Regions from separate parts of the Curtobacterium sp. MCSS17_015 genome, predicted to be linked through region 1. Evidence: riboswitches for the same ligand, from Rfam matches in the RefSeq annotation. Region 1 holds a riboswitch; the other holds the start of a gene.

Region 1 (14,291 bases):
GCACGGAGCGAACCCGCTGCGGGTCCGAGGAGCCCGCCGAGAGTCAGCCCGAGCGTGGACTTCCCGACGCCGTTCGGACCGGTGATCGCGATGACCCGGCCGGCGCGGACGGTGAGGTCGATCCCCCTGCCGATCTGCGGTCCCCGGCCCCGCGCCGTCCCGAGGGCCGACGCGACCAGGCGATCGGTGCCTCCCGACCGGTCTGCCGCGTGGGCACGGTCCGTGCGGCGACGTGCCGAACCGGGTGCGGGCTCGCTGCCCGGCACCCAGACGCCGGCCGCGGTGAGCGCCGGCCCGTGGGCGGCGAGCACCTCGGCCGGAGGCCCGTCGGCCACGACGCCGCCGGCCGGTTCGAGCAGCACCAGGCGGTCGACCAGGTCGAGCCAGGTGCTGATCCGGTGTTCGACGACCAGGAGCGTCGCTCCGGACTCCTCCAGCACGGCACGGACGGCGTCGTGGACCTGCGCGACCCCGTCCGGGTCGAGGTTCGCGCACGGCTCGTCGAGCACGAGGGCCCCCGGGCGCATCGCGAGCACCCCGGCGAGTGCCAGCCGCTGCCGCTGCCCGCCCGACATCGCCGTGGTGGACCGGTCGAGCGGCAGGTCGAGCCCCACGACGTCGAGCGCAGCGCGGACCCGTGGCCAGATGGCCTCCGGTGGCACACCGGTGTTCTCGCACCCGAAGGCCACGTCGTCGCCGATCCGGGACATCACGGTGTGCGCCTCGGGGTCCTGCATCACCAGACCCACCCGGCCGCGCGCGCTGCCGGGTGCGGTCCCGTCGACGAGCACCTCACCCTGGACCGCGGCGGCCGTGTCGTCGTCCGGATCGGGCTCGTCGGGCAACACGGCGGCGACGGCTCGGAGCAGGGTCGACTTGCCGGCGCCGGACGGTCCGACGATCGCCACGCGTTCGCCGGGTTCGACGGTCAGCTCGACCCCGCGCACGGCCCAGGCGTCACGCGATGCGTACCGCCAGCCCCAGTCGCGGAAGGTGATGCGGGCCGCTGGTGTGGCGGTCACGGACCCAGGGCCGGCAGCGGCTGCCGGTGCGGTCGTCACGCCGGGGTTCGGGCCGCACGCTTGGTGTGCTCACGGCCGGCGGCGAACGACGAGAGCACGCCCGTGGCCGCGAGCGCGCGGACGATGAGCCACGAGCCGAGGCCCGCGATCACGGCACCCGAGATGACGGCGCACACGACGTACACGGCCTTGAAGCCGGCGTCGAGCCCCGCGTACCAGAGCAGCGAGTCGTTGATCCCGAGCGCGAGGCCCGCGGCGGCCCCGGCGAGGACGATCACCGGCAGTCGGTAGACGCGGTAGAGGAACACCGCCAGGACGAGTTCGGCGCCGAGGCCCTGCACGAGACCGGCCTCGAGCGTGAGCCAGCCCCACTGGGTCCCGAGCAGGGCCTCGACCGACGCCGCGACCATCTCGGCGTACAGGGCGGCCCCGGGCTTCCGGACGACGATCGCGACGATCGGGCCGGCGAGCAGCCAGACACCGCCGAAGAGCGACTGGGACCCGGGGAGCACGAGCGCGGCGGCGGCGCTGATCGGCTCGTAGCCGAACTCCCAGAGCTTGAAGACGACGCCGATCGCGACGGCGAGGACGCTCGCGACGACGATGTCCACGACGCGCCACCGCAGCGAGCGGGTGGCCTTGGTGGACGGTACTGCGGACTGCATGACAGCAGGCATGACCTGGACTCCTCCCTGCGCCGGCATGATCCGGATCAGGTTCGACGGTCGGAGCGCCGTTCGCTCCCTCTCAGCCCGGTGAACCCGGACTCCCGTGTGTGTCCCGCCAGTGTAGTGGCGATGAGGTCATGGGACGCGACCACTGACGGCCGGGAGGCACGGTGCGGATCCGCACCGTGCCTCCCGGCCGTCACAGGGGTCAGACCGTCACTTCTTGAGCGCGCGGATCAACTTGGCGAGCACCTTGCCGGTGACCCAGATGACCGGGATGCTCACGGTGAGGAGCGAGATGAGGTTGGGCTCGAAGGCCAGGTCCTGCCCAGGGCGGCGGACGTACGCGCCGACCGGGAGCGAGACGGCACCGCCGCCACCGCCGCCAGCGCCGTCCTCGTCGGCGTCGGAGCCGCCGCCGAAGCCGTACCAGTTGACGGAGACGGGGATCAGCGTGCTGTCCCCGACGTCCACCGGGTCGCCGTAGTTCGAGGCGACGCCGACGGGCCGCACCTTGTCTGCGATCTGCGTGACGATGTTGGTCATGGCGGCGACGCTACTCCGCGAGCGCTGGCTGTCCGGTCGTCCGTGACGAACTGTGGAGAAGTCGTGCGAGGCCGTCAGCGGTGGCGGACAGGGCCACTGCACGGCACGACGCGGTGGGGAGGGAGAACGCTCCACAGTGCGCGGTCCGAGCCCGGACATCACAGGGGCCCGCCGATACGTTGGCCACGTTCACCCCTTCTGGAGGCACGTTTGCACACCTGGCCCGGCAACCCCTACCCGCTCGGCGCGACCTACGACGGCAGCGGCACCAACTTCGCCGTGTTCAGCGAGGTCGCCGAACGGGTCGAGCTCTGCCTGTTCGACGCCGACGGCACCGAAGAACGCGTCCGCCTCGTCGAGGTCGACGCGCACGTGTGGCACGCGTACCTGCCCACCGTCGGCCCCGGGCAGGAGTACGGCTTCCGCGTCCACGCCCCGTACGACCCGGCGAACGGCCTGCGCTCGAACCCGGCGAAGCTCCTGCTCGACCCGTACGCCAAGGCGACGAGCGGCGACATCGACTGGGACCAGTCCCTGTTCTCGTACACGTTCGGCGACCCGGACTCGACGAACGACGAGGACTCGGCGTCCCACATGATGAAGGGCGTCGTCATCAACCCGTTCTTCGACTGGCAGGGCGACCGCGCACCGCGGATCCCCTACGGCGAGACGGTCATCTACGAAGCGCACGTCAAGGGCCTCACCGAGACGCACCCCGACGTCCCCGAAGAACAGCGCGGCACCTACGCCGGCGTGGCCCACCCGGCGGTCATCGAGCACCTGAAGCGGCTCGGCGTCACCACCCTCGAACTCATGCCGGTGCACCAGTTCGTGAACGACTCGACCCTGCAGGACAAGGGACTGTCGAACTACTGGGGCTACAACACGATCGGGTTCTTCGCGCCGCACTCGCACTACTCCGCCGCGGGCGACAAGGGCCAGCAGGTGCAGGAGTTCAAGGCGATGGTGCGCGAGCTGCACCTGGCCGGCATCGAAGTCGTGCTCGACGTGGTCTACAACCACACGGCCGAGGGCAACCACCTCGGCCCGACGCTGTCCTTCCGCGGGATCGACAACGCCGCGTACTACCGCCTGATGGAGGACGACAAGCGGTACTACCGCGACTACACGGGCACGGGCAACTCGCTCAACGTCGGCCACCCGCACTCGCTGCAGCTCATCATGGACTCGCTCCGCTACTGGGTGACCGAGATGCACGTCGACGGCTTCCGCTTCGACCTCGCTGCCGCGCTCGCCCGTGAGTTCTACGAGGTGGACCGGCTCGCGGCGTTCTTCGAACTGGTGCAGCAGGACCCGATCGTGTCCCAGGTCAAGCTCATCGCCGAGCCGTGGGACGTCGGCCCCGGGGGCTACCAGGTGGGCAACTTCCCGCCGCAGTGGTCGGAGTGGAACGGCAAGTACCGCGACACGGTGCGCGACTTCTGGCGGGGTGAGCCCTCGACGCTCGGCGAGTTCGCGTCGCGCATCTCCGGGTCCGCCGACCTCTACGAGCACGACGGCCGCACGCCCAAGGCGAGCATCAACTTCATCACCGCGCACGACGGCTTCACGCTGTACGACCTGGTCGCCTACAACGAGAAGCACAACGACGCCAACGGCGAGGACAACAACGACGGCGAGAGCCACAACCGGTCCTGGAACTCCGGCGTGGAGGGACCGACGGACGACCCCGCCGTGAACGAACTCCGTCTCCAGCGCCGACGCAACTTCCTCGCGACGCTGCTCCTCAGCCAGGGCGTCCCGATGATCGCGCACGGCGACGAACTCGGACGCACCCAGCAGGGCAACAACAACGTCTACGCGCAGGACTCCGAGCTGAGCTGGATCGACTGGGCCGCCGCCGACGACGAACTGATCCAGTTCACCGCCGACGTCGTCAAGCTCCGCCACGACCACCCGACGTTCCGCCGGACCCGGTACTTCAACGGCCGTCCGGTCCGTCGTGGCGAGGGCGAGCCGTTGCCCGACGTGGTGTGGCTGACCCCGGCCGGCGACGCCATGCAGCCCGAGGAGTGGGACTCCGGCTTCGGCAAGAGCGTCGGCATGTACCTGAACGGCGAGGGCATCCGCGGCCGCGACGCCCGCGGCGAGCGGGTGACCGACGTGGCGTTCCTGACGTACTTCAACGCCCACGACGGGGTCGTCACGTTCACCCTCCCACCGGAGGAGTACTCCCCCGGCTGGACCGTCCGGATCGACACCGCGCAGCCGGGTGCCCGCGACGACGTGCTCGAGGCCGGCGACGCGCTCGACGTGCCCGCCCGGTCGATGATCGTGCTCCGCGCCGAACCGGAGCACGAGATCCAGCGGACGCCCGTCGACACCGCGCAGCAGGACGAGCCGGCGCACCCCGCCGCCAGCCCGGCGAACCCCGCGGGATCGGCAACGCCCAGTGCCGCGGGGACACCCGGCGCTGCCGGGACATCCAGTGCCGCCGGGACGCCCGGTGCCGCCGGCGTCGCCCCGACGATGTCGAGCACGCCGACGAACACGACGGCGGCGAGCACCCCGCCCGCAGAACCCGAGCCGGCTTCGTCCGCGACGACGGACGCCGACGCCGGAACCGAGACCCCTGCCACATCCCCCTCCGACGACGCTGCGTCCGAGCGCGACGCGCCCGGCGCCGCCGGAGCCGACACCCCTGGAAGTGCCGCATGACCCGCCGCAACCCGACCTCCACCTACCGCCTCCAGGTCACGGCCGACTTCGACCTCGACGCCGCCCGCGACGTCGTGGACTACGTCCGGGACCTCGGCGCCGACTGGCTGTACCTCTCCCCCGTCCTGCAGGCCGAGCCGGGCTCCGGCCACGGGTACGACGTCGTCGACCACACGCACGTCGACACCGAACGCGGTGGCGACGACGCCCTCCGGGCGCTGGCCGAGGCCGCACACGCGGCGGGCCTCGGTGTCCTGGTCGACGTCGTGCCGAACCACGTCGGTGTGGCCACGCCCGCGGTGAACCCGTGGTGGTGGTCGCTCCTCGAGCACGGCCAGGAGTCCCCGCTGGCGTCGGCGTTCGACGTCGACTGGGCGGCCCGCGGCGGACGCATCCGCATCCCGGTGCTCGACGACCGACTGCTCGACGGCGTCACGCTCGACACCGGCGACGCTGACGGCGCGCCCCGCCTGCTCGTCGGCGAGACCGCGTACCCGACCGCTCCCGGGACCGTGCACGACGGCGACGACGTCGAGACCGTGCACGCGCGGCAGCACTACGAGTTCGTGCACTGGAAGCGTGCCGACTCGGAGCTCAACTACCGCCGGTTCTTCGCGGTGAACACCCTCGCGGCGATCCGCGTCGAGGAGCCCGAGGTGTTCGCCGCCTCGCACGGCGTGATCGGCTCCTGGTTCCGGGACGGCCTCGTCGACGGTCTGCGCATCGACCACCCGGACGGTCTGACCGACCCGGCCGGCTACCTCGACGACCTCGCTGACCTGACCGGCGGCGCCTACACGCTCGTCGAGAAGATCCTCGAGCCCGGGGAACTCCTGCCCTCGTCGTGGCCCGTCGACGGCACGACCGGCTACGACGCGCTCGGGTACATCGACCGCGTGTTCGTCGACCCCGCGGGTGAGGCCCCCCTCACCGCGCTCGAGGACCGTCTCCGCGGTGCGCACGTGGCCTGGCAGGACCTGACCCGCGGCACGCGCCGCGGCATCGCCGACGGCATCCTCAACAGCGAGGTCCGTCGTCTCGCCCGCCTGCTCGTCGTCGACCCGGTCGTGCAGGCCGACGGTGCGCCGCTGGACGAGGAGCGGATCGTCGACGCCGTCGCCGAGGTCGTGGCGAGCTTCGAGGTCTACCGGACCTACCTGCCGGAGGGCATCCACCACCTCATCGAGGCGCTCGAGGTCGCCGCAGAGTCCCGTCCGGACCTCGCCGACGTCATCGACCGCATCGCGCCTGCGCTGTGCGACGGGGACGACGCCGCCGCGATCCGCCTGCAGCAGACCAGCGGCATGGTGATGGCGAAGGGCGTCGAGGACACCGCGTTCTACCGGACCTCCCGCCTGTCCTCGCTGAGCGAGGTCGGCGGCGACCCGAGCGTCTTCGCGGTCACCCTCGACGAGTTCCACGCGGCCCAGCGCGAGCGCCTGGCCAGCTGGCCGCTCGCCATGACCACGCTCACCACGCACGACACGAAGCGAAGCGAGGACACCCGCGCCCGCATCGCGGTCCTCGCTGAACTCGGCGAGGAGTGGACGGCGACGTTCGACCGGCTGAACGCCCTCGCCCCGCTCGAGGACGGCGTGTTCGCGAACCTGCTCTGGCAGGCGATCGTCGGCGCCCGCCCGGCCTCTCGCGAGCGTCTGCACGCCTACGCCGAGAAGGCCTCGCGCGAAGCCGGCGACAGCACGACGTGGACCGAGCCGGACGAGGCGTTCGAGCAGCAGATGCACGCACTGGTCGACGCGTCGTTCGACGATCCGGCCGTGGTCGCCGAGCTGGACGCCCTCGACGAGCGGGTCACCGCGGCGGGCTGGTCGAACGGCCTCGGCGCGAAGATCCTGCACCTGACCGCGCCCGGCGTCCCCGACGTCTACCAGGGCACCGAGGCGTGGGACCGCTCCCTCGTCGACCCCGACAACCGTCGTCCGGTGGACTACGCCGAGCGTCGGCGGGTCCTCGCCACGCTCGACGGTGCGGACCACGACGGCCCCGACGCCCTGCCCGGCATCGACCTCGACGCCGCCGCGAAGACCCTGGTCACGAGTCGGGCGCTCCGCCTCCGCCGAGACCACCCGGAGCTCTTCACCCGGTACGTCCCGCTCGACGCCACGGGCACGGCGGCCGACCACGTGGTCGCGTTCGACCGTGGCGGTGCCGTGACGGTCGCCACCCGGTTGCCGCTCGGTCTGGCGGCCGTCGGCGGCTGGGCGGACACCCTGCTGCACGTCGTCCCCGTCGAGCGCGTCGACCTGTTGACCGGCAGGCGTTTCCCGGCCGACCGCGACCTGCTGCTCGACGAGCTGCTCACCGACTTCCCGGTCGCGCTCCTCGTCCCGGCCGACGTCGTCGACGGCGCCGGGCACGACGCGGCCCTCGGCGCCGAGGACGCCCGGCACGCCGGCACCGGCGCCAGCGCCGGCACGACCACCAGCACCACCACCGATGACACCGAGACCGACGCGCAGGCCGAGGTCGAGATCCTGGAGGGTCACGCATGACCAGTCCTGACCGCTACGGCGTCTGGGCCCCCGAGCCCGAGAACGTCCGCCTCGTCGTCGACGGGACCGAGTACCCGTTGACGCGCGGTGACGACGACTGGTGGACCACCGACGAGGTCGTCCCCGTCGTCGGCGCTCGCTACGGCTTCCGCATCGGCGACGACGACGCCGTCCGTCCCGACCCGCGCAGCCGGTTCCAGCCCGAGGGCGTGCACGGCCCGTCCGAGGTCGTCGACCCCGCCCGCTTCGCCTGGACCGACGACGCCTGGACCGGTCGCCCGGCCCGCGGTGGGGTCGTCTACGAGATGCATGTCGGCACCTTCACCCCCGAGGGCACCCTCGACGCCGCCGCCGCCAAGCTCGAGCACCTCGTCGAGCTCGGCGTGGAGTTCGTCGAGCTCCTGCCGGTGAACGGCGTCAACGGCGAGTGGAACTGGGGCTACGACGGTGTCGCCTGGTACGCGGTGCACGCGCCGTACGGCGGCCCGGACGCCTACGACCGCTTCGTCGACCGGGCGCACGCGCTCGGTCTCGGGGTCATCCAGGACGTCGTGTACAACCACCTCGGCCCGAGCGGCAACTACCTGCCGCTGTACGGTCCGTACCTGGTGCAGGGCCTGGCGAACACGTGGGGCGACTCCGTCAACGTCGAGCACCCCGAGGTGCGCCGGTACGTCCTGGACAACGTGCGCATGTGGTTCCGCGACCACCACGTCGACGGGCTCCGGCTCGACGCCGTGCACGCCATCCGCGACACCACGCGACCGCACATCCTGGCGGAGATGGCGAGCGAGACCGACGCGTACTCGGCGTTCACGGGCAAGCCGCTCTCGCTCATCGCGGAGTCGGACCTCAACGACCCGGTCATGTTCCGTCCGCGCGAGGCCGCGGGCTACGGGCTCGCCGGGCAGTGGTCGGATGACTTCCACCACGCCGTGCACGTCGCCGTCACGGGCGAGACGAACGGCTACTACGCCGACTTCGCTCCCCTGACGGCGCTGGCGAAGGTCCTCGACCAGGGGTTCTTCCACGACGGCACGTGGTCCTCGTTCCGGGGCAAGCGGCACGGTCGTCCGATCGACCGGGGCACCTCCCCCACCACGGCGCTCGTCGTCGCGAACCAGAACCACGACCAGATCGGCAACCGGGCAGCCGGTGACCGCCTGGCCGCGACGGTGTCGGACGAGGGGCTCGTCATCGCGGCGGCCCTGACCCTGCTCGGCCCGTTCACGCCGATGCTGTTCATGGGCGAGGAGTTCGCCGCGACGACCCCGTGGCAGTTCTTCACGTCGCACCCGGAGCCCGAGCTCGGCAAGGTGACGGCCGAGGGTCGCATCAAGGAGTTCGCGGAGCACGGCTGGGACGAGTCGACGGTCCCGGACCCGCAGGACCCGACGACGTTCACGAACTCGAAGCTCGTCTGGGCCGACGCCGAGTCGGAGCGTGGCGCCCGGATCCTCAACGCCTACCGCGTGCTCGTCGCCCTCCGCCGGACCGACGAGGCCTTCATCGACCACCGGTACGAGGCGAACGCCGTCCGGTTCAGCGAGGACGAGCGCTGGCTCGTGCTCACCCGGGGGCTCCTCGGGCCGACCGCGGCACCGGTGCACGTGGTCGTGAACCTGTCCGACGGTGCGGCCGAGGTCCCGCTCGTCGGCGCCACGGGCGAGGTGCTCTTCAGTTTCGGTGACGCCGATTTCGACACGGACGGCGTCCGCTTCGGCGGTCGCGGACTGGTCGTGGTGCGCTGACGGCACACGTCACCGACAGACGGACGGGAGGCCCGGTACCAGTCGGTACCGGGCCTCCCGTCTGCCGTCGGGGGCGTCCGCGCGGACGGGCCCGCGACTACGCGGGGCGCGACGCGGGGCTGACGCTCTTCGAGGCGTCGCGCTCCGGGATGTCCCCGAGCGCCTCGTCGATGGCTGCGAGGGCGTCAGCATCGAGCTCCACGCCGGCGGCCTTGACGTTGTCGGTGACCTGCTCCGGACGGGATGCGCCGACGATGGCCGAGGCGACGTTCTCGTTCTGCAGCGTCCACGCGATGGCGAGCTGGGCGAGCGTCAGGCCGGCCTGGTCGGCGACGGGCTGCAGGCGCTGGACGGCCTCGAGGACCTCGTCGCGCATGAACCGCTTGATCATGTCCGCGCCGCCCTTCTCGTCCGTGGCGCGGGAGCCCTCGGGCAGCGGCTGACCCGGCTTGTACTTGCCGGTGAGGACGCCCTGCGCGATCGGCGACCAGACGATCTGCGACAGCCCGAGCTGCTTCGAGGCGGGGACGACCTCGCCCTCGATGACACGCCAGAGCATGGAGTACTGCGGCTGGTTCGAGATGAGCCGGAAGCCGAGCTCCTTCGCGAGTGCAGCACCCGCGCGGATCTGCTCGGCGTTCCACTCGCTGACGCCGATGTAGAGCGCCTTGCCCTGGCGGACGACGTCGGCGAAGGCCTGCATCGTCTCTTCCAGCGGGGTCTCGTAGTCGTAGCGGTGCGCCTGGTACAGGTCGACGTAGTCGGTCTGCAGACGCTCGAGCGAGCCGTTGATCGACTCCATGATGTGCTTGCGGCTGAGGCCGACGTCGTTGTGCCCCTTCGGCCCGGTCGGCCAGTACACCTTCGTGAAGACCTCGAGCGACTGCCGACGCTCACCCTTGAGCGCTTCGCCGAGGACGGTCTCAGCGGCCGTGTTGGCGTAGGTGTCCGCGGTGTCGAACGTGGTGATGCCGGCGTCGAGCGCTGCCCGGACGCACTGGGTGGCGACGTCGTTCTCGACCTGCGAGCCGTGCGTCAGCCAGTTGCCGTAGGTGATCTCGGAGATCTTGAGTCCGGAGTTGCCCAGGTACCTGAATTCCATGGGTGCGACGCTACTGGAGTGAGCGCTCCCGTGAGGGGTCTCGGCAGTACCCGGGTCGACGACCCGGTGAACAATGGTTGACGCTTCAACCAAACGCGTGCAGAATGGGCTACCATCAGGTTCGATGCAGGCGCATGCACCATCGCGTCCGCCCCAGCACTCACCGCTCGAAGAAGGACACACCATGGCTCTCACCGCCTCCGCCATCCCCGGCTACGTCACCGGCACCTGGAAGCTCGACCCGACCCACTCCGAGGTCAGCTTCTCGGTCCGCCACCTCGCGATCAGCAAGGTCAAGGGCAAGTTCGAGCAGTTCGACGCGACGCTCGTCACCGCCGAGAACCCCCTCGACACCACCCTCGAGGCCTCGATCGACGTCTCGAGCATCAACACCAACCAGCCGCAGCGCGACCAGCACCTGGCCACCGGTGACTTCTTCCTCACCGAGGAGCACCCGCACATGACCTTCCGCTCGACCGGCATCCGCGAGGACGGCGACGACATGCTCATCGACGGCGAGCTCTCGCTGCGCGGCGTCACCAAGCCCGTCACCCTGAAGACCGAGTTCGGCGGCGTCACCACCGACGGCTACGGCCAGGTCAAGCTCGGCGCCGAGGCGACCACCAAGATCGACCGCACCGAGTTCGGCGTGAACTGGAACGCGGCCCTCGAGGCCGGCGGCTTCACGCTCGGCAACGACGTCACCATCAACCTCGACGTCCAGTTCGTCCTCCAGGCGGCCTGACCCCTCCCCCGACACGGAGCCCCGGCGCCCTCGGCGTCGGGGCTCCGTGCTGTCCGGGCTCGGACGCGCGGGCAGCCCGGAGGGCCCGCACAGTCCCCCGACGCACCGTTCGGACCCAGGACGCGCCGACCCCGAGCGGACCACGACGAGCGGTAGCGTGGACCGCGCCCGAGCCGCCCGCGGGAATCCTCCCCGCAGCCCGGGAGTTGCACGCAGCACCGCTGGACAACGGCCGAACAGGAGTCATCACGATGCCCACCGACTGGATCGCCCTGCAGACCCTCGCGGCCGCGGAGTTCGGCCGCCGCGTCGCCGCCGTCACCGACTGGGACGCGCCCACCCCCGACTCTGAGTGGACCACCCGCGACCTCGTCGCCCACGTGGTGGACGAGCAGCGGTGGATCCCGAAGCTGCTGACGGGGTGCGACCACGAGCAGGCCGCTGCGGACCTCGAGCCGATCGGCGACGACCTCGTGGCCGAGTGGCAGCGGCACTCGAGCGCCGCGATCGAGGCCTGGCACCAGGCACCGCAGGACACCCCGGTTCACCTGTCGACCGACGTGGTGAGCGCCGGCGAGTACCTCGTCGAGCAGACGAGCGACATCGCGATCCACACCTGGGACCTCGCCCGGGCCACCGGCAGCGACGAGCACCTGCCGGGCGAGCTCGTCGAGGCGGTGTGGACCCACTTCGAGCCGCAGATCCAGTCGCTCGCCGCGACCGGCCTGTACGCGGCACCAGTGCAGGTAGACGACGATGCTCCGCTGCAGGTGAAGCTCCTCGCGGTGACCGGGCGCGACGCCCGTACCGACGCCTGACGCCGCACCACACACGTCACGGAAGGACCCCGTATGTCCGACACGACCGTCCCCACCACCCGCCTCGGCAGCACCGGCCTCGAGATCTCGAGTGTGATCCTCGGGATGATGTCCTACGGCGACCCGGCCGAGGGCTCGCATGCCTGGAGCGTCGGCCTCGACGACGCCCGCCCCTTCGTCCGCCGCGCCTTCGAGTCCGGCATCACGACGTTCGACACCGCGAACGTCTACTCCGCGGGCAGCAGCGAGGAGATCACCGGGACGCTCCTCAAGGAACTCGCCCCGCGCGAGGAGGTCCAGGTCTTCACGAAGGTCTTCAACCGCATGCGCCCCGGCCGGAACGGCGCGGGGTTGTCGCGTGCGGCGATCATGCACGAGATCGACGCGTCGCTGACCCGCCTGGGCACGGACTACGTCGACCTCTACCAGATCCACCGGTTCGACCCGGCCACCCCGGTCGAGGAGACGATGGAGGCACTGCACGACGTCGTCAAGTCCGGCAAGGCGCGCTACATCGGTGCGTCGAGCATGTGGGCGTGGCAGTTCGCCGAGATGCAGCACGTCGCCGAGCGGCACGGGTGGACGCAGTTCGTCGCGATGCAGGACCAGTACAACCTGCTCGAACGCGAGGAGGAGCGCGAGATGCACCCGTTCTGCGCGCACACGGGTGTCGGTGTGATCCCGTGGAGCCCGCTCGCCCGCGGCAAGGTCACCCGACCATGGGACGCGCAGGGGTCCGGCTCACGTGCCGACACGGACGAGTTCGGCAAGACCCTGTACCGCCAGGACGAGGACGCGAACCGTGCGATCGTGGACGCCGTCGGTCAGGTCGCCGAGGAGCGCGGTGCCAGCATGGCGCAGATCGCCCTGGCGTGGGTCGCCGGCAAGCCCGCGGTCTCCGCGCCGATCATCGGCGCGACGAAGGAGCACCACATCGACGACGCGGTCGCGGCCACCGCGATCACCCTGACCGAGGACGAGGTCGCGCGACTCGAGCAGGCGTACACGCCGCGGGTGCCGTCCGGCTTCTGACGCGGCGTCGTCCCCTCGGGCACGAGGCTCCGCACCGGCACGCCGGGACCGTCGCGCAGGCGTCGGCCCGGGAACGGCGGCGGCAGGCCCGGGCCAGCCGACACCGGGCCTGGCGTCCGTGCTCCGGCGGCCGACGAGAGCCTCAGGCCGCGCCGATGCCCTGCTCTCCCGTGGCCTCACGCTCGAGCCGCGCGATGCGGGCCAGTGCAGCGCGCTCGCTGCCCGTCTGGGCGCCGAGCACGCTGCTGATGCCGCCGAGGACGAGTCCCGTGGCCCGGTCGACCGGCAGTTCGACCGGGCCGATCGACGGCGTGCGGACGCCGAGGAGCGACCGGTGCCGCGGGTCGAGGGTGGACACCGCGCCCTGGTAGATGGCGCGGTACCCGGGCCGGAGCATCTGCGCGAGCGGCGGGTTCTTGATGAAGCGGAGGACCTCGCGGGTCCGGGGCGTCACGGCGAGCTCCCCGCGGTCGAGGTAGCCGTCCATCTGCGCCCGGAGTGCGGCTTCGGTCTCCGGAGCGTCCTCGACGCGCATGAGTCGCCCGGCGATCGCCCACTCGCGGACGTACGCGTCGGCACCGCCGGGGATGGGCTCACCCCAGCGCTGCGCGGTCCGGAGGAAGGCGTCCGTGAACGCCAGGTGCACCCAGCGCGCCAGGTCGGGGTCGTTCGCCGTGTACGGTCGGCCGATCCCGTGCCCGTCGACGTACTGCCCCCGCACGCGTTCGTGCAGCCGGAGCACCCACTCGCTCCCCGCCCTGGCCGTCGCGGTGTCGCCGTGCGTGACCGTGTAGATCCAGCGGATCGTGCCGGCGAGCCGCCCGAACGGGTCCTCTCGGTAGCGGGAGTGGTCGGCCACACCCGCCAGGGCACCCGGGTGCAGCGCCTGGACGAGCAGCGCGCGCACGCCGGCGACGATGGTCTGGTTGCCGCCGTGCACCGACCACGTGGCCGACCCGGGGCCGAAGAACCCGGCGTCGGTCCCCTGCTCGAGGTCGTCGACCCACTCGGGGCTGGTGCCGGAGGTGCTGCCCGTGAACGTGGCCTGCAGACGGGTGCGGAACGCATCGGTGACGAACGACATGCTCCATGGTCCGTCGGGCCCCTGACAGCGAGCCCTGACCTCGGCCACGGAAGGCGCCTGACAACGGCTCGGATCCGCCCGCTAGGTTGGACGGCGTGAGCATCGACACGCCTCGTCCCTGGCTTGCCTCGTACGCCTCAGGGGTCCCGAACGACATCGAGCCGATGACGGGGTCCCTGCCGGACCTGGTCGAGCAGTCGGCAGAACGCTTCCCGAAGGCGGTGGCGCTGGAGTTCTTCAAGCGGACGACGACGTACGCCGAACTCGACGAGCAGATCGCCCGTGCGGCGAACGGCCTGCGGAAGCTCGGCGTCACGAAGGGCGACCGCGT
Region 2 (14,291 bases), 290 kb from region 1:
CCGGCACCGTCGAGGGTTCCGGCGCCGCCACCGCCGGGCTCGCCGCGGGCGACACGATCACGAGCATCGACGGCACCACGGTCACGAGCCCGGAGCAGCTGACCGCGGCGATCGGGCAGCACGAGGTCGGCGACCGGGTCACCGTCGGCTACACGACGGCCGACGGGACCGCGACGACGGCCACCGTCACCCTGACCGCCGGCCCGGCGCAGTGACCCGGGCCGGCACAGTGTGACCCGGGCCGGGGACGGCCGGGTCGATCGTGGCCGCGGGACGAGCAGCGTCAGCCGAGCACGGCCCGGACGACCGACCGGTAGACGTTCGCGGACGCCTCGGCGGTGAACGCCGTCGCCCCGCCCTCGGAGCGACCGACGCGCGCGAAGCCGATCCCCTCGGCCGACACGACCACGACCGGACGTGTCCGTCCCGGGCGGAGGAGCGCCGACACGGTCCACGGGGCCGCCCAGAAGGCAGCGAGCGTCGGGTCCTCCGCGGCCAGAGCGGCGGGAAGGTCGGGTGCGGACGCGCCACCCGCCAGACGACGGTCCAACAGGTCGCTCGACAGGACGGGTGTGCGGAACGGCCAGGTCCACGTCGGGCGGACCCCGAGCCTCCCGGCCAGCAGCCCGACCACGCGGTCCGCCGGAACGGACGCGACGACCGACCGGCCGTCGGCCCCCGTGTCCACGACCGTCCCGGCCCAGGCCTGGAGGCGCGTCACGCGCCCGTCGTCGTCGTGCTGGTCGAGCGTGGTCGGCTGGACGCCCTCGGCCCAGGGGGCGAGGACCGCGGCGGTCTCGGGCGGCACCGTGCCGAAGCGGCCCACGAGGTCGGCCGCGACGAGCTCCCGGCCGCCGTCGGTGCGGAGCAGGGCGGGGTTCCAGCGCCTGCCGGCGAGGTTCTGCAGCGTGGCGACGGCCTCGGCGCCGAGCGACGGACCGGTCAGTGTCGACCCCGAGAGCAGGACCGGCAGCGCCTCGAGGGTGCGGGTCTCGGTGGCGGTGACATGGTCGAGCACCCGGACGGAGTCGAGGACGGCGAACACGCCGTCGTCGGTCGCGGTCATGCGGGCGAGCGGTCGTTCCACCGTGACGTCGACCCGGTGCCGACCCGTCACGAGCAACAGGTGCGCGCCGACGACGTCCCCCGCTTCGTCCGGGCGGACGTACTCGACGAGACGAGCAGGAGCCCCCGCGGTCGTCCAGACGTCACAACCGAGCAGGAGCAGTCCGTCGACCGAGCCCGGCAGTCGTTCCAGCAGCGAGGCGTTCTCGTCCCCGATCGCCCGGTCGCTCGGCCGGGACCGGACGGTGAGGACGACGTCGTCACCGCGCACCCGGAGGTCGGCGCCGGGGGCCTCCTCGGCACGCCAGCCGGTCGGACGGGTGAACCGGACGCGGGCGGTGCGGTCCTCGGTGGTCCCGGCAGCGGCGGCGGGTGGGTCGGGGACGGCCATGTTGCGAGGCTACGTGCGCCCTGGTGGAGAGCGGTCAGCGGCTCGCCGGGACCGGTCGGATCGCGTCGGACGGTCAGCTCGACGGCTCGACCTCCGACCGACGCGCCCGGCGCGGTGGGGGCGGCGGCACGGGCTTCGCGGCGACGACGTCCGAGCGGCGGACGGTGACCGGTCCGCGACGGGTGGCGATCGTCACGGTGTCCGCGGTCCGGTCGGTCAGTTCACCGAGTGCGTCCCGCGCACCGTCACCGTCGTGCGCCCGGACGACGAGCCGGTCGCCGAGCTCCGCCCCGTCGAGTGCGGCGAGTGCCCGCGCGCGGGCGAGCGCCGCCTGGGACGGACCCGTCGTCGGCAGGTCGGGGTCGGTCATGGCTCCGAGGGTACGGGCGCGGACGGGTCGGGTGGGGACGGGACGGACGTCGAGGGGACGCGGGACCGGCGCGGCTAGGGTGGCGGGATGGACAAGGCCCGGGTGGACAGCTGGATCTGGGCGGTCCGGATCACCAAGACCCGGTCCGCGGCGACGACGGCGTGCAAGGCCGGGCACGTCCGCGTCAACGGGGAGCGCGCGAAGCCGTCCCAGCCGGTCGGCCCCGGGGACGAGGTCCGCGTGCGCCAGTCCGGCTTCGACCGGATCGTCGTCGTGAAGAGCATCATCCTCAAGCGGGTCGGTGCGACCGAGGCGGCGAAGCACCTCGAGGACAAGACCCCGCCGCGCCTGCCGCGCGAGGAGGCCGGCTTCGTCCCGATCCGGGAGCGCGGGGCCGGACGGCCGAGCAAGCGGGAGCGCCGCGACCTCGAGAAGCTCCGGGGCTACTGAGCCCCGCCGCTCAGACGAACCGGACGGTCTGCTGCAGTCGGTCGCGGATCGCGAAGACGTCGACCGAACCCTCGGGCGACCAGACGCCGGAGAGCACCTGCCCGAGCGCACTCCGGCGGACGATGAACGCCGTGGGCTTCCGGGGCGTGCCGATGAGCTCGACGTCCTCGTCGACGGCGGAGTCCGCCACCACGAGGACCCGGCCGGTGAACCGGACCCTGGTCTGCTTCTGCACGGCACGGGCCGCACGGACCAGTTCCTTGACCGGCCGTTCCCCCGACCCGAGCGTCTCGCCCACGACCTCGCCGTGCTCCACCGTGACCGGGCCACCCCAGTCGATCGACTCGACGGCCCACAGCCCGGTCGGCGTGAGGATCGCGTGGTCGAGCTTGCCCTCGGCCCCGGCGTCGAGGTCGTGCCACACGGTGACGCCGATGCCCATGTCCGCGACGATCGCCGCCGTGGCCTCCTCGGCCAGCGCCTCGCCGAGGAGCCGCCGGACGTGCCGGGGCGCCGAGCGCACGAGCACCGGGTCGTAGGGGTCCTCGATCGGGTCGCCGAGACCGACCCACTCGCGCTCCGCGGCGAGGAAGACCTCGCGCGAGCGCCCGCCGGGATGCCCGTACGACCGGGCCCGCGGGCGGGAGTCGCGACGGGCCGACGGGGGTGCGTAGGCGTCGCGACCGGCGTCGGGCCTCCAGGCGGCGGAGCCCGTCGGGGCGGAGGTCGGCGACGACGTACCCGGCCGGACCGCGCCGGAGTCGTAGGCACGGCGGGCCGCAGGTGTGCCGATGCGCTCCCAGGCCACCTGCACCCGGCGGAACCGCTGCGCGTCCCCACCGAGGTCGGGGTGGCTCTCCCGCGCGGCACGCCGGTAGGCGCGGCGGAGGGTGTCGTCGTCGGCGGTCGCGGGGACCCCGAGGACCTCGTACGGGGTGGCGTCCGCCGGGCTGTCGGTCATGGCCCTGGAACGCTACCCGACGCAGCGTCGGTGTCCGCCGCGAGCGCGCTGGACACGCGCTGAGCCGCCGGGGCCGGACGGGCTCCTGCGGTGCGGGACCGCCCTCAGCGCAGCGCGGCCGTGATCCGGTCCCCGTGCTCCTCGAGCCAGGCGACGTCGGCCCGGTACAGGTCGGCGTGCCCGTGCGCCAGGTCGCTCACGAACTTCGGGTTGCCGGCGGCGGCCTCGGTCTCGAGGGTCGTCACGAGGGCCACCAGTCCGGCGGTGATCGTCTCGACGAGCATGCCGCGTGAACGGTCGTCGAGGCCGTAGGCGCGGCAGAACTCGGCGGCACGGGTGATCCGGTCCTCGAACGCCGGCACGGGTCGACCCTCGTCCGCCCCCGTCGTGAACGGCGCGAACCGGTACACGGCACTGGCGACGTCCCAGACGCGAGGGCCCGGGTGGGCGGTGTCGAAGTCGATCACGCCGACCGCTGCGATGCCGTCGTAGACGACGTTGTACGGGGCGAAGTCGCCGTGCACGACCGTCTCGACCGGCACGCGGGCGGCCTGCGACCAGACGTCGACGGAGTCGTCCAGGGGGAAGCTCGCCGCGGCGTCGTGGAACTGACGGAGGAGCCGCGCACTCGTGACGAGCGCGGCCTCGCTGGCGACGTCCTCGGTCCAGGGGTACTCGCCCGCCACACCCGGCACGAACGACACCGTCTCGAGCGCGTCGCCGAGGGCGATCGGTGCCGGGGCCGCGACGAACCCCTGCTCGTGCAGGTGCGCGAGCAACCGGTGGACCGTCGGGGTCCACGGACCGGCAGGGCGGTGCACCCGGTCGTCGGTCTTGGTGATCCGTTCCATGGGGGAACCTCCTGAGCGTCGTCGTCGACGTGCCCGCAACTGTAGTGGCTGCACCCCTGGCGGTGTCCGGCTGGTGCGGACACCATCCGGAGGACGCGCTCTGGTGCGACGACTCGCGCGCGTGGTCCTCAGGCGGGCAGGAGCTCCCGCAGCCACGAGGGCCCGCGCACGTCGGCACCGACGGCCGTCACCCGCTCGCGGAGCCCCCGGTCCGCGGTCACGACGACGACCGGCCCGTCCCCGGCGACGACGGCGGCCTCGGCCGCGGTGACGATCGCGTCGTCCCCCGCCGCGGGCGCGCGGTGGATGACGACCGTGGGCAGACCCGGGCGGCCGTCGACGTCGGTCGGGGATGCACCGCGGGCCTCCCCCTCGAGCACCACGGTCCACCGCGGCCACCACCTGGCCGGCGGCAGGTCGAGGGCTCCGCCGTCGACCCCGGACGCGGCGAGCGCCGACACCCGGGCGACGAGTCGGGAGGCGGCGCCGGCACGGTCCGCCCACCAGCCGTCCGGGACACTCCCGACGACGTTCGCCGCGTCGACGACGACGTGAGGTGTCCGGTCGAGGGTGGCGCGCAACGCCGGCCACGAGGCGCCGAAGCCGGGGTGGAGCGGCAGGTCCTGGACCTCTGCGACGGGGACCCACGCGAGCGCGAGGCTCTCGCGGTCGGCCACGACCGGCTGGAACGGCCGGGAGGCCCGCCCCACGACGGTCGTGTAGGTCCAGAACCCGAGGTCGAGCACGGCGGTGTGGCGGAGGTCGATGCCGTCCTCCGGGACGCCGGCTTCCTCGGCGGACTCGCGGAGGGCGGCGGTGACCGGGTCCTCGTGCTGGTGGCGGGCGCCGCCGGGGATGCCCCAGGTGCCGCCGTGGTGGCTCCACTCGACGCGGTGCTGCAGGAGCACGCGGCCGTCGCCGTCGTCGACGAGCAGGCCGGCCGCACCGAAGCGACCCCAGGCCTTGGTGCCGTCGGGTCCGATCGCCCAGGCGTCACCGGGGTCGCGCGGCCCGGTCGGGGGTCCGGGTGGCGGTCCCGCCGGGGTCGCGGTCCGTCGTTCGTCGTCCACGGCCCCAGCCTCCCACACCGGTCGTGCACGTGCCCCTGGACGTGGGCGCGGGAGCGTGTACGGTGTCGTCCGAGACACGGGGTGCCGCATCCGAGCGGCTGAGATCACACCCGTCGAACCTGCTCGAGCTCGTACTCGCGAAGGGATCGTCCATGGAGCACGCTGCGCCCACGACCGACTGGGCACACCGCACCGCCGACCTGCTGGAGGCCGTCCGTACCCGGGCGCCGCTGGTGCAGTGCATCACGAACACGGTGGTGCAGAACGTCACCGCGAACGTGTTGCTCGCGCTGGGGGCGTCGGCCGCGATGGTCGACGTGCCGACCGAGGCGGGGCCGTTCGCCGGCGTCGCCGACGGTCTGCTCGTCAACACCGGCACGCCGCACGCCGAGCCGTCGGCCGCGTCGCTCGAGGCCGCTGCCGCAGCCGTCGTCGCCGGGACGCCGTGGGTCCTCGACCCGGTGGCGGTCGGGTCGTTGCCGGTGCGGACGGCCCTGGCACGTGACCTGCTCGCGCTGCGGCCGACGGTGCTGCGCGGGAACGCGTCGGAGGTGCTCGCGGTCCTCGGGGCCTCGGCGGGTGGTCGGGGCGTCGACAGCACGGTGGGCACGGAGGACGCCCGCGACGCCGCGACCGCCGCCGTGGACGCCGGCACCGTCCAGGCGGTGGCGGTGTCCGGCGCGGTGGACCTCCTGGTGGCTCCGGACGGGCTGGTCCGCGTCGCGAACGGGACCGAGCTCCTCACCCGGATCACGGGTGGTGGGTGCGCGCTGGGTGCGGTGGTCGCCGCCTTCGCCGCGGTGGCCCCCGGCCGCCCGCTCGACGCGGCGGTCGCCGCGACGGCGGTGCACACGATCGCCGCGGAGCTCGCCGCGCGGGACGCCGGCGGCCCCGGCACCTTCCAGCCGCTGTTCCTCGACCGGCTCGCGTCACTGACGCCGGAGGACGTGGTCCGGGAGGCCCGGATCACCGCCCACGGTCCGGCCACCACGGCCGCTGCCGCGACGAGCGGACCGACGTCGTGAGCACGCCCGACACCGCTGCTGCGACCTCCGGGAGCGCCGGCCTGGGCGTCTACCTGGTCACCGACACCGCCATGGCCGAGCGGCACGGGCACGGGGTCGTCGGTGTCGTGCGGGCTGCCGTGGGAGCGGGGGTGCGGATCGTGCAGGTGCGGGACAAGACGGCGTCGGCGCGGGACCTCCTCGCGCTGACGGCCGCGGTTGCCGACGCGGTGGGCGACCGTGCCCTCGTCGTCGTGGACGACCGGCTCGACGTGGCGTTGGCGGCCCGGCACGCGGGTCACCGGGTGGCCGGGGTGCACCTCGGCCAGTCGGACGTCCCGGCGAGCGCCGCCAGGGCACTGCTCGGTCCGGACGGCCACGTGGGGTTGACGGCGAACACGACCGAGCACCTGGTGGCGGTCGCGGCCCTGCCGACCGGGACGGTGGACCTGCTCGGTGTCGGGGTCGTGCACCCGACGAGCACGAAAGCGGACCACCCGCCGGCGCTCGGCGTGGACGGGTTCGCTCGGATCGCGGTGACGACGACCGTCCCGTGCGTCGGCATCGGCGGTGTCGGGTTGGCTGACGTCGGACCGCTGCGGGACGCCGGGGCCGCGGGGGTGGCGGTCGTGTCGGGGATCTGCGCGGCGCCGGACCCGGCGGCTGCTGCTGCGGCGTTCGTCGCTGCGTGGGACGGAGCGGGGCGATGACCGCGGGGACGGTCACCACGGCGGGTCCGTCGCCGATGCCGCGGGTGCCGCGGGTGCTCAGCATCGCCGGCACGGACCCGACCGGTGGGGCGGGCATCCAGGCGGACCTCAAGTCGATCGCCGCGCACGACGGGTACGGCATGGCGGTGGTCACGGCCCTGGTCGCGCAGAACACCCGCGGCGTGCGGTCCGTGCACGTCCCCGACTCGGCGTTCCTGGGCGAGCAGCTCGACGCGGTGTGGGACGACGTCACGGTCGACGCGGTGAAGACCGGCATGCTCGGCACCGCCGAGGTCGTCCGGGTCGTCGTCGACGGGTTGCGACGGCACCGGCCGCGGTGGCTGGTCGTCGACCCCGTGATGGTGGCGACGAGCGGGGACCGCCTGCTCGACCGTGACGCCGAGGCGGCGATGGTGGACCTCTTCGCCCTCGCTGACCTCGTCACCCCGAACCGCGACGAACTGCGGGTCCTCGCCGACCTCGCCGGGTCCGACGCCACCGACCCCCTCGACGCGGCCCTGGCGGTCGCCCGGCACTTCGACGTCCGGGTCCTCGCGAAGGGCGGACACGACGGCGGTCCCACGTCGGACGACGCCCTGGTCACGCCGGACGGCTCCGTGCGGGTGTTCACCGGGCCACGGGTGGCGACGGAGAACACGCACGGGACGGGCTGCTCGCTCTCGAGTGCGATCGCGACGACCGTGGCCCGGCACGGGGACTGGGAGCTCGCCGTCGGCACCGCCAAGACGTGGCTCACCGCGGCACTCCTCGGGGCGGACGCGCTCGCGGTCGGACAGGGTCACGGACCCGTCGACCACAACGCCGTCGTGCGTGCTGCACTGCCGACGCCGCGGGTGACCGACGTGTGGTGGACCGATGCCACGGCGGTGCTCGACGACACCCTCGCGTGCACGTTCCTCCGGGGCCTCGCCGACGGCACGCTCGACGCCGAGGTCTTCGCCGGGTACCTCGCGCAGGACGTGCACTACCTCCGCGCGTACGAGCAGCACCTCCGGGCGGTCGCAGCGGGGTCGACGGGTGACGCCGCGGCGTTCTGGACCTCGGCGAGCGAGGGCTGCGCGGACGAGGCCCGCGACCTGCACCACCGCCGGTTGGCCGGCTCGCACGCCGACGACCCGGTGCACCCGGTCTGCGCCGGCTACCTCGCTCACCTGTCGTCGGCCGCCGACGAGGCCGCTCGGACGGGTGACGTCTCGGTGCTCGCCGCCGCCGTGCTGCCCTGCTTCCGGGTGTACGCGTGGGTCGGGGAACGGCTCGGCACGGCGCCGGTCGGGCATCCGTTCGCGGACTGGATCACGGCGTACGGGGATCCGGCATTCGCGACGTCGAGTGCGCGGGCGACCGACCTCGTCGAGGAGCTCGCGGCACGAGCGGACCCGGAACTGCGCGGGCGGATGGCCCGCGCCTTCCGGGAGTCGGTCGCGCAGGAGCTCGCGTTCTTCCGCATGCCCGAGCAGTTCACCGGTCCCCTGCCCGACGGAGGCGGGGCGGGCCTCCCGGCCGGTGCGCCCCTTCCGGGTCCGACCGCGGGTGCGGGGTCAGGCCGGGTGTGAGCGGGCGGTGCGGACCCCGTCCGCACCGGGCCCGCGCCGCACGAGGGTGACCTGCACGTCGGTGCCGTCCACCGAGCAGCGCATCCACGTGTGGTCCGGTTGACGACGACGGTCGGTGGGCGACCCTGGGTTGAGCAGGCGCATGCCGTTCGCTGCTGTCGAGTCCCACGGGATGTGCGAGTGCCCGAACACGAGCACGTCGACGTCCGGGTGGTCGACGACCGCTCGTCGTTCGCGTCCCGTCGCCGCGCCGGTCTCGTGCACGACCGCGAACCGCAGCCCCTCGACGCGGCGGGAGGCGACGAGCGGCAGCCGGTCCTCGAACCCGACGTCGTTGTTCCCCCGCACCGCGAGGAGGTCACGGGACCGGGCCGCCAGGAGGTCGACCGTCGCCAGGTCCACCCAGTCCCCCGCGTGCACGACGAGGTCGGCGGCGTCGATGTCCGCCCAGAGTTCCGGTGGCAGGTCCTTCGCCCGCTTCGGCAGGTGCGTGTCGGACAGCAGGACGAGCGAGGTGGTCACGGCTCGGTCGATCTGGCCGGCATCGGCAGCTCGGCCTCGTCCGCGGCACCGAGCCGCTCGAGCATCCCGGCGAGCAGCGCGACGTCGTCGTCGGACCAGTCGGCCAACCGCTCCACCAGGGCGTCGCGGTGGAGCTGGACGGATCGGTCGAGGGCCTGGCGGCCGGCATCGGTCGCCTCGAGCGGCTTGGCGTTGCCGGTGCCGCCGTCGACGGTGCGGACGAGCCCGGCGGCGAGGAGCCCGGACAACTGGCGCGAGATGGTCGACCGGTTCAGACGCAGGTACCGGGCGATGTCGATGGCCATGCACCCCGGGTGCTGCACCACGAAGTCGACCAGGGACTGGTCGACGACACTCAGCACGTCCGCGGTCCCGCGGGCCCGGACACTCGCGCGTCGGGTGATGCGGGAGAGCTCGGTGTACGCCCGTCCGATGTCCGCTTCGCGGATCCCCGGGCCCCTCGGGTCGGCCATGGTGTTCCAGTCTGTCGTCCGGCCGTCGGCCGGTGGCGGGTCGCCCCGGTACGGAGCGCGGTGCTGCGTCGGCGGTCCCCCGCGTCGGTGTCGCGAGGGCCCCTCCGCCGACGGTGTCGACCCCACGATAACGACGGTCCCCCGGAACGGGGACCGGTGTGACGGGACGAGCCCGGACCTCCGTGCGGCGGTCCCTGCCGGTCTCGGCCTCAGTCCGCGACGCCGCGGCTGAGCAGGTCGACCTTGTCGGGGTGCTCGTCGAACCACTGGCTGACGAACCAGCACATCGGGACGATGCGCTTCGTGGACGTCGTCTCGACGTCCGTGACGGCGTGCTCCACGAGCTCACCGGCGTACCCGTGCCCGCGGTGCGCCGGGACCGTGTACGTGTGCGGGAAGGCGATCGCGTCACCGTTCACGCGGTAGTCGAGGACGCTCACGAGCGCCCCGTCGACGTACATCGCGTAGCGGTCGCGCTCGGCCTCGTTCCGGAACTCGTGTGTCATGGCGCCATCCTGCACCGCGCACGCACGGCCGGTCATGCGTCGGTCCCGAAGGCGTGGCGGTGCGCGTGGAATGACCGGTGCGCGAGCGTGTTGCACCCCTCATGACCACCATCGGAATCATCGGAGCAGGCAACATCGGATCCCAGCTCGCACGCCTCGCGGTGCAGCACGGCCACCAGGTCGTGATCGCGAACTCACGGGGACCGGAGACGCTGACGGACCTCGTGGCGGAGCTCGGCGAGCACGCCACCGCCGGCACCCGCGAGGACGCGGCCGCGCAGGGTGAGATCGTCGTCGTGACGGTGCCGCTCGGTGCCGTCGAGACGATCCCGGTCGAGCCGCTCGTCGGCAAGGTCGTCATCGACACGGACAACTACTACCCGCAGCGCGACGGGCACATCGCGGCCCTCGACGACGAGACGACCACCACGGCCGAGATGCTGCAGGAGCGCCTGGTCGGCGCGCACGTCGTCAAGGCCTTCAACCACATCGTCGCCGCCGACCTCACCACGGACGGCGCCGCCCGCGGCACCGAGGGCCGCCGCGCCCTCGTCGTGGCCGGTGACGACGAGGGCGCCAAGCGCACGGTCGCGGACCTCATCGACGAGTTCGGGTTCGACACCGTCGACGCCGGTCCGCTCGCCGAGGGGTGGCGCATCCAGCGCGACACCCCGGGCTACGGCGTGCGCATGACCGCGGACGAGCTGCGTGACGCCCTCGCCGCCGCGAAGCGGTACCGCGACATGTGACGGTCCTGCACCGACCGTTCCACCCCCTCTGACTGGGGCGTTCGGCCGCTGGTCCCTCCCGGTAGAACTGACACTGGATCGATCCAGGGAGAGGAACAGCGGCCGTGGCGTCTCATCGCATGCCCGAGTCCGAGCGACCCCGTCGCGCGGTGCCCGCCTGGGTGACCGCGCCCCCGGAGGACGCCGGTGCACCTGCCCCGAGCAGCGTCGTCCCCGCGGTCGTCGTCGCCGACCGCGCCGGTGCCGATCCGGTCACCGACCGCACCCGGCCCGGTGCCGAGGCGGCGCCGGTCCTGGAGGCACGCCCCACTGCCGCCCCGCCGGTCCTCGACCCGGACGCGGTCGTCCCCGACTTCCCGCCGACACCGGAACTGCTGCCGCCGGCTCCGACGTCGCCCAACGTCGACACGGTCCCCTTCTCGGCGCTCGCCAGTGCTCGCGCGGTCGTCGCGGGTCCCGGCCCGGCCGATGGCTCCGGTGTGCAGGTCGCCGGTGACCGGGGGGAGGCCGGGAACGCCGACAGCACGCGCGCCGCCGGGCGACACGGGGCTGCCCGGGTCGCCTCGGGCGATCGACAGGACGTCGCTGCCGGCAGCGGGATGGCCCTGCCGGTCGCACCCGTCCTCGGTGGTGCCCACGCTGCCCACACGCGCTCGACCGCCCGCGCGCCGGGCACCCACGAGGTCCAGCCCGCCACGCCCACCTCGCTGCCGACCGCTCCGCACGGGCTGCTCCCGAGCGGCTCACTCCCCGCCGGGTCACCGCTGCCCACCGTCGGCAGCGACCAGGGCACTGCGGCGGGAGCGACCACCGTCGGCACTCGGGCAGCCGGCAGCGCACCGGCCCCGGCCATGCCGCCGGCACCCGTGCTCCCCGTGGTGCCCGCGCCCGGTCAGCCGCGGTTCTCGGTGCCCGGACTCGAACACGTCGTCGTCGAGGGTGTCGAGCCCGAGCCCGTCGGACCCATCGGGTACCGCACTCCGGCCCGCTTCGCCCGACAGCAGGCACGTGTCGTCCCGCCCGCGGTCACCGCACCGCCGACGTTCGACGCCGTGCTCGCCAGCCCGGCACAGAGCACCGCAGCCCGGTTCCCCGGTCCGGCGGCCGAGGCGCAGCCCGTCACCGCGCCGGTCGTCCCCGCGGTCACGCGCGCCCTCCCGGCCGTCACGCCGACCCAGGACATCGCGACGGAGACCGTGGCGTCCGACGGTGCGGCGACGCACCTCCCGACCCCTGCCCGCGAGCACCGGAACGCTGCCCGTGGCCGCGCCACGAGCAGCCGACGTCCCTTCCTGCCTCGGCGACCGACGGCCCCGCCCGCCAAGACGCGCTCCACCGCGGTTCCCCTCGCCGGGACGACGACGCCGGAACACGCCCCGACGGCGGCGCCCGTGTCGGAAGCCACCACAGGCCGACCAGCCAGCACGGCTCGCTCCGCCGCGCGCGCGGGACGTCCGCTCGGGTCGACGCCGGGTGCCGTGCTCGGCGCCCTGGCCGGTCTCGGCACGCTCGGCCTGGCCGCCTGGTGGTTCACCGCCACCGCGACCGTGCACGCCGTCGGTGTCCTGCTCGGCGTGATCGCGGTCGTGGTGTCCTCGATGGCGATGCGGAATCCGGCGTCGACCTGGCAGAGGCCGGTCGCGCTCCTCGGCACCGTGCTCGGCGCGGTCGGCGCGCTCGTGCTGCTCTGGGCGGCCGCATCCGCGCTCGGTGCGCCGCTACCGGACCTGACCGGCACGGGAACCACGCCGACGATCGTGCCCTGAGTCCACTCCGGGCTCACCCCCTCACACGGCACGGACGACGCCGCGCGACAGGATCGCGTTCGTCAGCGCCTCGATCGGCTCGCGCTGCACGGTCGGGTTCGCGATGAGGACGTAGTCGACCGCCGGCAGGTCCGGCAGCGACGCCGATGCCGGCACGGACCGCGGCGAGCACCCCGTTGACGTCGCGGGTGTTGCAGGTGATCCGCCAGGTGCGGCCCCCGGCCTCGAGGGCGTCGATGGCCATCTGTCGGCTGATGCTCGGCGCCTGGTACGCGATCAACGGCACCGGGTCATCGACCTCGAGCGCGATGCCGTCCTGGGCCATCCACACCATCTGGTCCGACGCGACCCGGGTGCCCTCGGCGGACTCCCCCGCCGTCCGCTTGATGAAGACGAGGTCGAGCTGCCCCGCGTGCACCCGTCGGAGCAGCGGTGCGGACTGGTTCACCGTCAGCTCGAGGTCCACCTGCGGGTGCAGCTTCCGGAAGTCGCGGAGGATGCGCGGCAGCTGCGTGATCGCGAGGTCGTCGGCCGCGCCGAACCGGAGACGCCCGCGAGCGGCCACCCCGGAGAAGTAGGCGTCCGCGGTCGCGTGCGCCGCCAGGATCGTCCTGGCGAACCCCGCCATCGCGTCGCCGTTGTCGGTCAGGCGCACGCCGCGGGTGTCCCGGGCGACGAGGGTCCGGGCGACCGCGGACTCGAGCCGGCGCACGTGTTGCGAGACCGTCGGTTGGCTGATGCCGAGACGGACACCGGCCTGCGTGAAGCTGCTCGTCTCGGCGACGGCGAGGAAGGTCCGGAGCAGGACGGGATCGAGCACAGCGGGCCCTTCATTCGACATCGCAATGGAGTGATGCCGATCATAGGAGGATCGAATGGGTTCGGAACGGTTAGTTTCGATCGGGTACCGTTCCCGCCCTCGACAGCCGGAGTCCCCCACACCGTGCGTCCGTCCCCGACGACCGTCCACCCGCCCACCGAGCCGCTCCCGATCAGCACGACCCGCCCTCCGTGGCGACGCTCCTTCATCGCGCTGTCGGTGCCGAACTTCCGGCTCTTCACCGCCACCAACCTGGTGGCGATGACCGCCGGGTGGATGCAGCGGATCGCCCAGGACTGGCTCGTGCTGCAGCTCACCAGCTCGGTCGCGCAGGTCGGCATCACGGTCGCGTGCCAGTTCGCCCCGATGCTGCTGTTCGGGCTCCTCGGCGGGGTCTTCGTCGACCGGTACTCGAAGCGCGCGCTGATGATGATCACGCAGGGCGCCTTCGCGGTCCTCTCCCTGCTCCTCGCCGTCCTCACCCTGGCCGGGGTGGTGGAGGCGTGGCACATCTGGGTGATCGCGTTCCTGGTCGGCATGGTCACCGTGATCGACAACCCGGCGCGGCAGGTGTTCGTCACCGAGATCGTCGGGCACCAGCACCTCCGCAACGCGATCAGCGTCAACTCGTCGGTGTTCCAGCTCGGCGGGATGATCGGTCCGGCGCTGTCCGGGATCCTGCTCGTCGCCGTCGGGGCCGGGTGGTCGTTCGGCATCAACGCCGTCGCCTGTGTCGCGGTGGTCGTGACGCTCGGGTTCCTCCGCGTCTCCGAACTCCACCGCACACCGCCGGCCGCCCGGGCGAAGGGGCAGCTCGTCGAGGGGCTGCGGTACGCCGCGGCCAAGCCGACGATCATCGTGCCCGTCGTCCTGCTCGCGTTCTTCTCCGTCTTCGCGCTGACGATGCCGGTGCTGCTGTCCGCCTTCGCGTCCGACGTGTACGGAGTCGGTGCCGGCGGCTACGGCCTGTTCAACTCCGCCGTCGCGGTGGGCGCGCTGACCGGCGCGG

What was found. Region 1 has a riboswitch for thiamine pyrophosphate ahead of DEJ18_RS04405 (ECF transporter S component). Riboswitches for the same ligand answer to the same signal wherever they lie in the genome.
Region 2: linked by a shared signal. The riboswitch ahead of thiM (hydroxyethylthiazole kinase) and the one ahead of DEJ18_RS04405 (ECF transporter S component) in region 1 are both predicted to bind thiamine pyrophosphate.

The regions. Positions count from the first base shown of each region.
Region 1 is NZ_CP126256.1:931,114-945,404, reverse strand. Features, by position in the region: gene DEJ18_RS04410 (ATP-binding cassette domain-containing protein) at 1-1,022, opposite strand, end outside; gene DEJ18_RS04405 (ECF transporter S component) at 1,058-1,699, opposite strand; TPP riboswitch at 1,694-1,805, opposite strand; gene DEJ18_RS04400 (hypothetical protein) at 1,907-2,236, opposite strand; gene glgX (glycogen debranching protein GlgX) at 2,447-4,915, shown strand; gene treY (malto-oligosyltrehalose synthase) at 4,912-7,428, shown strand; gene treZ (malto-oligosyltrehalose trehalohydrolase) at 7,425-9,179, shown strand; gene DEJ18_RS04380 (aldo/keto reductase family protein) at 9,277-10,281, opposite strand; gene DEJ18_RS04375 (YceI family protein) at 10,466-11,026, shown strand; gene DEJ18_RS04370 (TIGR03086 family metal-binding protein) at 11,278-11,844, shown strand; gene DEJ18_RS04365 (aldo/keto reductase) at 11,878-12,876, shown strand; gene DEJ18_RS04360 (oxygenase MpaB family protein) at 13,019-13,960, opposite strand; gene DEJ18_RS04355 (long-chain-fatty-acid--CoA ligase) at 14,056-14,291, shown strand, end outside.
Region 2 is NZ_CP126256.1:1,217,425-1,231,715, reverse strand. Features, by position in the region: gene DEJ18_RS05805 (trypsin-like peptidase domain-containing protein) at 1-215, shown strand, start outside; gene DEJ18_RS05800 (hypothetical protein) at 284-1,456, opposite strand; gene DEJ18_RS05795 (ferrous iron transport protein A) at 1,530-1,826, opposite strand; gene DEJ18_RS05790 (RNA-binding S4 domain-containing protein) at 1,914-2,276, shown strand; gene DEJ18_RS05785 (DnaJ domain-containing protein) at 2,287-3,237, opposite strand; gene DEJ18_RS05780 (phosphotransferase enzyme family protein) at 3,342-4,088, opposite strand; gene DEJ18_RS05775 (NUDIX domain-containing protein) at 4,217-5,158, opposite strand; TPP riboswitch at 5,226-5,322, shown strand; gene thiM (hydroxyethylthiazole kinase) at 5,311-6,183, shown strand; gene thiE (thiamine phosphate synthase) at 6,180-6,872, shown strand; gene thiD (bifunctional hydroxymethylpyrimidine kinase/phosphomethylpyrimidine kinase) at 6,869-8,446, shown strand; gene DEJ18_RS05755 (metallophosphoesterase family protein) at 8,432-8,968, opposite strand; gene DEJ18_RS05750 (MarR family winged helix-turn-helix transcriptional regulator) at 8,965-9,441, opposite strand; gene DEJ18_RS05745 (GNAT family N-acetyltransferase) at 9,651-9,947, opposite strand; gene DEJ18_RS05740 (NADPH-dependent F420 reductase) at 10,049-10,696, shown strand; gene DEJ18_RS05735 (hypothetical protein) at 10,801-12,462, shown strand; gene DEJ18_RS05730 (LysR substrate-binding domain-containing protein) at 12,476-13,282, opposite strand; gene DEJ18_RS05725 (MFS transporter) at 13,406-14,291, shown strand, end outside.